DNA from 2 places in the Bacillus sp. WC2503 genome. Region 1 is predicted to be linked to the other one. Evidence: riboswitches for the same ligand, from Rfam matches in the RefSeq annotation. Region 1 holds a riboswitch; the other holds the start of a gene.
What was found. Region 1 has a riboswitch for thiamine pyrophosphate ahead of ACUN26_RS26205 (MTH1187 family thiamine-binding protein). Riboswitches for the same ligand answer to the same signal wherever they lie in the genome.
Positions count from the first base shown of each region.

Region 2: linked by a shared signal. The riboswitch ahead of tenA (thiaminase II) and the one ahead of ACUN26_RS26205 (MTH1187 family thiamine-binding protein) in region 1 are both predicted to bind thiamine pyrophosphate.

Region 1 covers NZ_JBQYMD010000001.1:5,085,380-5,090,679, reverse strand. The annotation lists gene ACUN26_RS26220 (ABC transporter ATP-binding protein) at 1-121, opposite strand, end outside; gene ACUN26_RS26215 (ABC transporter substrate-binding protein) at 118-1,116, opposite strand; gene ACUN26_RS26210 (ABC transporter permease) at 1,113-1,886, opposite strand; gene ACUN26_RS26205 (MTH1187 family thiamine-binding protein) at 1,858-2,178, opposite strand; TPP riboswitch at 2,280-2,381, opposite strand; gene ACUN26_RS26200 (non-ribosomal peptide synthetase family protein) at 2,434-5,300, opposite strand, start outside.
Region 2 covers NZ_JBQYMD010000001.1:93,649-98,948, reverse strand. The annotation lists gene ACUN26_RS00555 (ABC transporter substrate-binding protein) at 1-108, opposite strand, end outside; gene ACUN26_RS00550 (ABC transporter permease) at 105-857, opposite strand; gene ACUN26_RS00545 (ABC transporter ATP-binding protein) at 857-1,606, opposite strand; gene tenA (thiaminase II) at 1,575-2,270, opposite strand; TPP riboswitch at 2,354-2,457, opposite strand; TPP riboswitch at 2,518-2,630, opposite strand; gene ACUN26_RS00535 (SH3 domain-containing protein) at 2,905-4,065, shown strand; gene ACUN26_RS00530 (hypothetical protein) at 4,071-4,403, shown strand; gene ACUN26_RS00525 (DUF3965 domain-containing protein) at 4,644-5,300, opposite strand, start outside.

The DNA of each region.
Region 1 (5,300 bases):
CACAACCACTTGGACCGACAAAAGAGACAAACTCTCCCTCCTGTATAGAGGCACTAATATTTGCTAATACATTCTTTCCATCGAAAGATTTCACAATATCTTTTATTTGTAATCCGCTCATTTTTCACTTGGAAGGAATTCATTTGTAAAAGCATCTTTTACATCAATTTTCTTTTTAATAACTTTGTTGTCGTATAAGAAATTCATGTAATTCGTCCAAACTTCTTCCTTCTGTACTCCCCACGCTTTTGCATCATCTTGATACTTCGTACTTAACCACTTTTGACTTTCTTGTACTAATTCCTTATTCACATCTGGAACAGCTTTAATTAAAATATCAGCAGCTTCTTTCGGCTCTTTAATTGCAAAATTATAACCTTCTGTCGTTGCAGTCATAAACTTTTTCACGAAGTCTTTATCTTGCTTCGTATGTTTTTCACTCGTAATAATAACAGGACTATAGAAATCAAGCGCTGGATCTAAGTCTTTCACCATAATCGTATTTAACTCTTTTCCTTGACGCTTCGCTTCAATGCCATCCCATCCATAATAAATCCATTCAAAGTCCGCATCACGACCGATTGATTTGAAGAAGTCTGTTTGTCCTAAGATAATTTTTTCGACTTTATTAAAATCAGCTTGATGTTTCTCCATAATTGTTTTTAACGTTGCTTCTTCTGCTGGTCCTCCCCAGCCACCATAACGTTTACCTTCAAAGTCTTTCGGTGACGTCATATTATCTTTTTTTAGTGATGCAAAAGCAGAGGTATTATGCTGAATAATTGCACCAACAGAAACAACTGGGATTCCTTCAACACGAGCTAATGTTACATTTTCCTGTGCGCTTATCGCAAAATCTGCTTTCCCAGAAGCAATCATCTGCTCTGCTGTGACATTATCACCAGGCTGGATAATTTCTACATCAAGCCCTTGTTTTTTGTAATAGTCTTTCGTTTTCGCTACATATAAGCCAGTATGATTCGTATTTGGAAACCAATCTAAAACAACTTTTACTTTTTTATCTTTACTTGCACTTTCTTCTTTCTTCGCCGGATTACACCCAGCCACACTTACTGCTAATAAAGCAGCTAACATAATTTTTAAACCTTTTTTCATTTTCTGCCGTCCTTTCTATATATCCATGGTGCTGTTATTCTTGCCATAAACTCCACGATAAAATACAGGCATAATGTCACCATGACGATAATTGCTGCAACACCAAATACTCGAGCAGTTAAAAAGGATTTTGTAGCTCTCGTAAGCATAACCCCTAACCCTTCACTTGCACCGAGCCATTCTCCGATAATTGCCCCCATCACGCTATATGTAACTGCAATTTTTAAACCCGAGAAAAAGTATGGGAGCACTGCCGGAAACTTTACTTTCTGGTAAACTTGCCATTTCGTTGCTTTCATTGTTTGCAACAATTTCAACATATTTTTATCTACAGTTTGAAAACCTTCTAAAATACTAAGCGCAATTGGGAAGAAACAAACGAGTATGACGACCATTACTTTCGGCAACATCCCATATCCAAACCAAATAATAAATAACGGTGCAAGTACAACGATTGGAATTGTTTGCGAAATAACGAGCAACGGATTTATTAAAATACGAAATAAAGGTATCACGTCCATAATAATTGCAATACTCGTCCCAAGTAAAATCGCAAAAAATAGTCCGATTATAACTTCCTGCAGTGTTTGCATCGTATTTGGTAATAGTAAATCCTTCATTCCAATTAATTCTTGAACAATGGCAGAAGGCTTTGGTAAAATCCACGGTTCGATTTTAAATAATGAAACAGATCCTTCCCATATCGCAATGAGAAGGATAAGCCAAATTGTTGTAATAAGTTTAGATTGCTTCTGGTTTTGCATATTCATCACGGTACTTCCAAACCTTTTCATCTATCGTTACACCAGTGCTTGGACGATAATGGATTTTAATAGAAGTAATCACTTCTTCAGCTCCAGCATCGACGCAAGCTTGCTGCGCACGTTTCACGACATCAAGAAGTACATCTAATTCTCCTTCCAACGTTGTTTCCATTGCTCCTACTTCATAACGAACTCCCGATTGTTGTATAACTTCAATTGCTCTATCAACAACAGAATATACATCTTTTGTTTTTGCTTGCGGTACTACTGAAAATGACATTGTAACTTGTTGTGACATAATAAAATCCCCCTTATAAAATATGTTTCCAAAAAAAGAAAAGGCTTTCCTACCATGTAGGAAAGCCTTGTATACAAGTTATTCTATAATAACTTATGCTACATCACTTTAAAGTAACTCCCTACGCTGGCATTATCCAGATCAGGTTGAGGGTCGATGTATACTTACATCCTCTCAGCCAATTGGCTCCCCGGTTCTTAATTCGTTCTCATTGTAGCATGATTTATTTTATTGAACAAACAAAAGCGTACATAATCATTTCATTACTTTTGGAAAATATCCAACTTTTTCACCATGAGCTAATAACAGCTGAATAAATTCTTTATTAATCGCTGGCACTATCAGCTCTTTTTTCTTAATCCATTCATTTGTTCTACGAGTACCCATGACAATTTCAGATTGCTGTGCTCCATCTCCTGCAACTTGAGAAGCAATTAACTCTGCTATTTCTTCATTTCCTTTTGCTAATTCAAGCCCGATATTTACATATTCCGAAAGTGGAACCATTTCAAGATTGTATCCACATCCCTCAATTAGCTTTATAAAATGTTCAAATTCAACTTGATGTGGATGACAAATATGTAACGTCTCTCCTACAATTTTTGGATCTTGTAAATACGATACAATCGACTTACTGGCAAAGTCAATTGGTGTAAAATCAACTTTCCACTTCACATTTGGTGCCTTTCCAATTAGAAGCATCGTTTTAATAAGACGATAAAATGCATTTCCTTCAATGTTTTGTTGGAACGAACCCGTTTCTGAATGACATGCTAGGTTACCTGCACGATAAATGTTCCCTCGTATACCGCTCTTCAAAGCTTCACGAACAAGATTTTCCGCCTGTAGTTTACTATCGGAATACACATTCTCTAACTCTACATTATAATTGAAATCACCTGTTTCCATATATGTATCCCATTGCTCTACCGCTAATTCTATCGGAATACCAATTGTAGAGATAAAGTGGAATGTAGCACCATTCTCGGCTAACGCTAGCATACGGCTCGTGCCTTGGACGTTCACATTTTTAAATTGTTTTACATCTCCAAAATGTCTTACATCTGCACCGCAATGAATTACCGTATCGACCTTAGAACTAATTAAAATAAATTCCTCTTCGCTCATCCCAAGATACTCTTCTCCCAAATCACCAGGTACAGCCTGTATACGCTGTAACCACTCTTCACATATATCATTAAAGTAGCTTGTTAATGTATCGATAATTCTTTGTTGCACATCTTTTGTCGGTCTTACTAAACAATAAATGGTAGCAGATGTATCTCTCAATAATTCATATAATATGTGCGACCCCAAATAACCAGTAGCTCCAGTTAAAAAGACATTTGAGATGTTAGTGTCTTCTAAAACATTCGAATAAGTAATAGTATTCGGTTCGTGAATCACCTTATATTCACGAAATACTTCTTCTGTCTCTACTTTTACTTCTCTCTCAATTCTAGCTAATCCATATATCGTTCTTTCTTTAAAGAAATCTTGAATTGTTAAATGTGAAAAATCTTCTTTTAACAATGTTAAGACTCTCAATACTTTCAACGAATGTCCACCAATTGTAAAGAAATCATCATGCACTCCAATTTTTGAAATTCCTAATACCTCTGCCCAAGCTTTCGCTATCTGTTTCTCCGCTTTAATAGAAGGCGCGACATATTCCTGTAGACGAACCGGCTCGTACTTTTCTTCTAATTGAGCTAACTTTTTAACATCAACCTTTTTATTTGGTGTAAGTAGTAGTTCATTAATATAAATTAATTTAGATGGTACCATATAATCCGGTAACTGCTCTTGTAACTGATAAACTAATTCTGGTATTTCCTTTTTGTTCAAAGTTGTATAGAATGCGATTAAATATTGGCTACCTTCCTTGCTCTTCTTAGCAAAAACAGCATTTTCTTTTATATTATGATTTTGAGAAATTTTACTTTGGATTTCTCCTAGTTCAATACGATGTCCTCTAATTTTTACTTGATCATCTTTCCGATGTAAAAACTCTATATTTCCATCCTCTAGCAACTTAACGATATCACCTGTTTTATATATATTAACTATAGGATTAAAGGGGTTCGGAATAAAAGCTTCAATTGTTTTATTAGGCTTATTAAAATACCCTTTTGCTAATCCTACTGAATCTATATATAATTCACCAGGTACACCAATTGGACAAAGATTCATATTCTCATCCAAAATCATAACTTGATAATTAGCACATGGTTTACCAATGGGAATACTCGCAACATCCTCATTTAACTGATTAGGTATTTTATAGGTTGTCGTCACTACAGTACATTCTGTCGGTCCGTATACATTATGAATTTCAACATTTGTACTTATTCTTTCTCTCCACAATTTAATAACCTCTACAGGCAACATTTCACCGCCAATCGCAATTCTTTTCAGGGAAGCTAGCTTATATATATCTTCTTCTGCTAAATAAGTTGCTACTTGTCGAACAAAAATTGTCGCTAATGCCAAGATCGAAGTTGCTTTCACTTTATAGATTGCATTTGCAAATGCTTCTACAGACAATCGCTCTTCCTCTAATAATACATACAAGTTTCCTCCGCAGAATAAAGAAGCAAATGACTCCCATACAGAAGCATCGAAACTAAAGGAAGGAAATTGGGCAAATACATCCTCTTCTGTCAATTCATATTGCTTTTGCATCCAAGTGTACAGATTAACAACGCCTCTATGTGCTAACATCGTTCCCTTTGGATTCCCTGTTGAACCAGATGTATAAATCATATAAGCTACATCATCACAATGAATAGACAACTTTACATCTATATCTTCATAAGTTTCACTATCATACATTGAAACTGTTTGAACCCCATCACATGTTATAGGCGTCTCTTTCATCAATATAACTTTCGCTTGGCTATCTTGAATAATGTACTGTATTCTACTTTCCGGATAATCTGGATCAATCGGAACATACGCTGCACCAGCTTTTAATATAGCTACCATACTTACTACTGTGTCTATGCTACGTTTCATAAATATTCCAACATAGTCTCCTAATTGGACGCCGTTTTTCATTAACATATGAGCTATTTGATTACTTTTTTTATTTAGCTCCTCATAAGTTAAAGTACCTTCCC
Region 2 (5,300 bases), 5.0 Mb from region 1:
CGTTATTTCTTTCTCTTTTTTACTTTTATCTGATGCTGAATTACTCGAACATCCTGCAATCATTGCAACTAATAATGTAAACACAAAGATGCGTTTTAAAAATTTCATGAATGCTTCCTCCAACTAATGAATTTCTTTTCTAATATGGAAATAAGTATGACGAAGAAAATAGCTAATAATGATAACAATACAATGGGTGCAAATACACCAGCTCCATCTAACTGTGTCATCATTCTCTTACTGAAATAACCAAGCCCAGCTTGTGCACCGAGCCATTCACCGATTGCTGCCCCAATTACACTAAGCGGAACTGCAATTTTTAAAGCTGAAAAAAAATAAGGAAGAGCAGACGGTAACTTTAACTTAAGAAAAACATCTTTCTTCGTTGCTCCATATGTAACTAAGAGCTCCTCCCATTCTTTTTTCGTACTACGCAGTCCGTCATACGTATTGACCGCAATAGGGAAAAACGTAATTAAAACTGTAACAACAACCTTACTCCAGAGGGTATATCCAAACCATAAAACGAAAAGCGGAGCAAGCGCTGTAATAGGAATCGTTTGTGAGGCAACTAATAATGGATAAAATGCCCTTTCCATCCATGTACTCGCATTCATTAACATCGCTAGCCCTACACCTAATACGATAGAAATAACAACACCTATTAAAACGACGTATAACGTTGCCGGTAAATGAACCGTAAATAATATGTCTTTTAGTTCCCATATCTTCATTACAATTGCTGACGGTGACGGTAAAATGTACATTTCATCTACAATTCTTGCTCCTATTTCCCACATAACGAGTAAAATGCTAGAAAGTGTAATGGCAGGAACTAATTCTTTCAATCGGTTCATCATACGAGTACCTGCCTTTGTAACATACTAAGAAGCTCATCTTTCAGCGCTAACACATCCGGTTTATATAAATCTTTTCGTGTTCTGTTATGATCAAGCGGCACAATCCGTTCAGTCAAAGTAGTTATCGGCTGCTGTTCCACCACTAAAATTCGATTCGAAAGAAACAACGCTTCTTCCACATCATGAGTGATAAATAAAATTGTTTTTTCCCACTCTTTCCATTGTTCAAACAACCATTCTTGCAAAGATGCCTTCGTTAAAGCGTCCAATGCGCTAAACGGTTCATCTAGCAATAATATCTCTCCGCCTGTTAATAATGTTCGGATAAAAGATACGCGCTGCCTCATACCGCCAGATAAATCTTTCGGGTATTTTCCCTCGTATCCTTGTAAACCAAATTTATGTAACAGTTCCTTTGCCTTTACTTGTGCTTCTTTCTTCTGTACACCCTGACATTCTAGTGGCAAAGCAGCATTCTCAATAATTGTTCTCCACGGCAGGAGCATATCTTTTTGAGGCATATACCCTACAGGATGACTTTTTGTTTCTGTCAGCTCTATCCGTCCAGTACTAACTTCTTCTAAGCCTGTAATAAGGCGAAATAGAGTACTTTTCCCGCAGCCACTTGGCCCAATAATGCTTACAAACTCTTTCTCTTGTATAGAAGTATTTAATTCATCGATGATTGGCTTCTCATCATAATGAAAAGAAACATTATGAAACTGTAGTATGTTCTTGCTCCTCAAATCCCCACATCTCCTTACGATAGGACATATCCCAGAATAAATATTCAAATCGACTGGAATATAAGAAAATCTCCTCTAATCTTTCTAGCTCTCGCTCTGACTTTCCAATTGCCATTTCATCTAATAAATCTATTAACCAAATACAAAGGTTACCGTATTCTTCAGAACTATATCCTTGAATCCACTCACCAAAGAACTCATGATCTCTCGCTCCAGGAATATCATTTAAACGCTTTCCAATTTCCCAATAACTCCACATACATGGAAGAAGTGCTGCTATTAATTCCGCAATTGTGCCATTTTGAGATACAGACATCATGTAATTTGTATAAGCTAAATTTTTAGCAGATGGTTTTGCTGATTCTATCTCCTCTATAGAAATTCCAAGCCTTTTTGCATACTGTTTATGGATCGTCATTTCTCCATTTAATATTCCATCAATTTGTTCAGCAAATTTTCCCATTACTTGTGGATTCGTTGCCTTTACAACACCGATGGCATATAGCTTTGCATAATCTAACAAATATAAATAATCTTGAATAATGTAATACTGAAACTTATCTTTTTCTAACGTGCCATCCCCCATCCCTACTACAAATGGATGATTATGACTCATCTCCCAAACTGGTTGTACAGTTTCTAACAATCTATTACAAAATTTCATTTCTATTTCCCCCTTCAATATATGTATCTAAATAAAAAACCACTTCTATAATCAGAAGTGGTTACAACAAATAAAATTATAGTTTATTCGTTGTTCCACTTCCCTTCGCTAGTATTACCTAGATCAGGTGTTGTAAGGGTTAAGGATTATTCCTCTCTCAGCACGAAAAGCACCCCTAGTGGTTTCAATATAAAATTTTCAAATAAAAAAGCCCCGTTTCTATACGCAAAGAAACGGGGACTCATCATTAGTGTCCGAATTGCTTCCCTACGCTAGCATAATCTAGATCAGGTAATGAAAAGGATCAAAGACTTAAGGTCTTACTCTCAGCTGGCAACACCAGCTCTCCTAGCAAACTATAAAATTATCACTGTCAGTATAACACCCTAATAAGACATCATCAACTGTTTTAATTTTCTCAATTGTCAACGAAATTACAGAGTTATATAATAATTATTATTCTATTTCGTAAAATAAAATACCAATTAATTCCACAAAAAGGAATCATTATCCTGAAAAAATTTATTTTTATATTGATTTCATATTACATTTATGTGAATACACCCACTATATTATATCTTTATACTATAATAAAATTACAACTAACTATACAACTAGAGGAGGTCTCTATTATATGAATATGAAAGCTACAGCTCTAACAGCAACTACTGTCGCAATCGCCTCATTACTTCCTTCTATGGGCGAAACAAATGTACAAAAAGCAAACGCTGAACAATTATCTAATGTCAAAACTGGATATGTCAAAGTCGATCAAGTAGCCTTACATAAAGAAGATAATACAAATAGCACATCCCTTGATACAATTCGCTTTAATACGAAAGTTAACATACTTAAAACAACGAAGGATTGGTATAAAGTATCTGTTAATAATAAAGTAGGCTATGTACAAAAAGATGCTATTCTGCAAAAAAACAAACTTCAATCTACTAATCAATACATCGTCAATGCTAATGCATTGAACGTTCGCTCTGAACCTAATTTAGAATCTTCCATTTTAGATGTATTACCAAATGGTAAGTTCGTGACTATTCAAGGAGAACAAGGCGAATGGTATAAAATTTCACATAACGGTCAAACAGGTTATGTACAAAAAGCATTCGTATCTAATGGTTCGCAGCCCTTAGTAAAAGGAATCACAGTTCAAAATGATACGAAATATACTGTTGCAACACCTAAATTAAATGTACGTAGCAATGCTAGCACAAATGGTACTCTACTTGGTTCTTTACAAAACGGTACACAGATACAAGTAGTAGAAACAGTAGGAACTTGGTATAAAATTCGTTTTGGCACAGGATACGGGTATGTGGCCAAACACTATGTGGTACAAAATCAACAGCAATCACAAGCTCAAACAGCTCAATCTTCAGCTATTCCAGCAGTTTTCAAATTCCCTACTCAAGGAAAAATCAGCTCAACCTTTGATATACGCTGGGAACAAATGCATTATGGAATAGATATTGCAGCACAAGGTAACGTCTCCATTCAAGCTGCCGCTGCAGGTAAAGTTATTAAATCATATTATTCAGCTAGTTATGGCAATGTAGTGTTCATCGCCCATCAAATAAACGGGAAATTATATACAACAGTTTATGCTCATATGAAAGATCGCACTGTACAAGCTGGTGATCAAATACAAACTGGACAATTACTAGGTCATATGGGTAACACAGGTCATTCATACGGACAACACCTCCATTTCGAATTACATAATGGAGAATGGAATTTTGAAAAAACAAATGCAGTAAATCCACTGCCGTATTTAGTTAGGTAAATTGTATGCCACGCAATATACCTCTCTTCATTGAATACTTAGCCTTTTTAGGTTTAATCTGTTGTTTAATAATTTACAATACAAACACTGTATTTTTATCTATTATCATTGCTTTTGTTGCTCTAGAAATTATGATGGAGTCATTTCAAGTGCGACTAAAGCAAAAAGTTGCCCATGTTTATAATGCTATTTTTCTATTAAGTGCCCTTATAACAAATGTTATTAGTAATGGCTTTTATTTATCTACTATAATTCCCGTATTCTTTATGGCTGTTTTATTATTCATAGCTAGATACATTAATGTCCCTAATAATAAAAAACATGAACAAGAAGCTTAGAAAGAGGAGACACTGTGTACCAATCTTTCAAAGATAACACAATGAAATATATATTGAATTTATACGGAAAACTAAATACTTTTTTTGGTATACAAGGAAGTTATACTGCACAACTTCTCCTATATGGAATGCTATTTCTCATCTTAATCACTTTCTCCTTGTTTTACTAACAAAAAAGGATCTCACATAACATTGAGATCCTTTTTAATTTATATTAATTTTTCATATGTAAAATACTGTTTAGCCACAAGCATATTTTTCATAAATAAAACTAAGATTATATTTTTTCTCTAAACCCATTCTTTGTTCATCGTCACACCAATAGAAAAGAATATCATGAATCGTCGCATAACGCTTATTTTTAAGAAATAGTTTAAAGAATGATGGTAAACAATCATGTAATTGTATAAATATATAATTGCGTAGTATTTCCTCTTTATATTCAATGCCCTTACAAATATACAGTAATTCTTCACAATAATATGCATGCTGTGGAACTTGAATCATTTCGAAAAATGGCACGTATGATAATAACTTTCCGATAAAATGGTTATATCGATCCATTATACCTATTGTCATATGTTCCATCATTTCTTTCATCACATATAAATAATCATCTACATGAGTTGTCTTTAGTGGATCTAATCGATCTGAAATTTGAGAAAGTACAGCTCTTTGACAAGCTAAAACTACTTGACTAGGTCCATAATATGATAGAAAATCTGTACACTTACGATACTTTCGCAACAAGTCATGTCTATATAAATCATACACAAAAGTATTACAATACATCGCTAGACTCATCATATCACTATTCAGCTGCTCTTTTGACTGTGCTTTAGCCCTCTTACACATATAGAAGAATGTAAACTCTAATATTTCTTTTTGAGATAATAG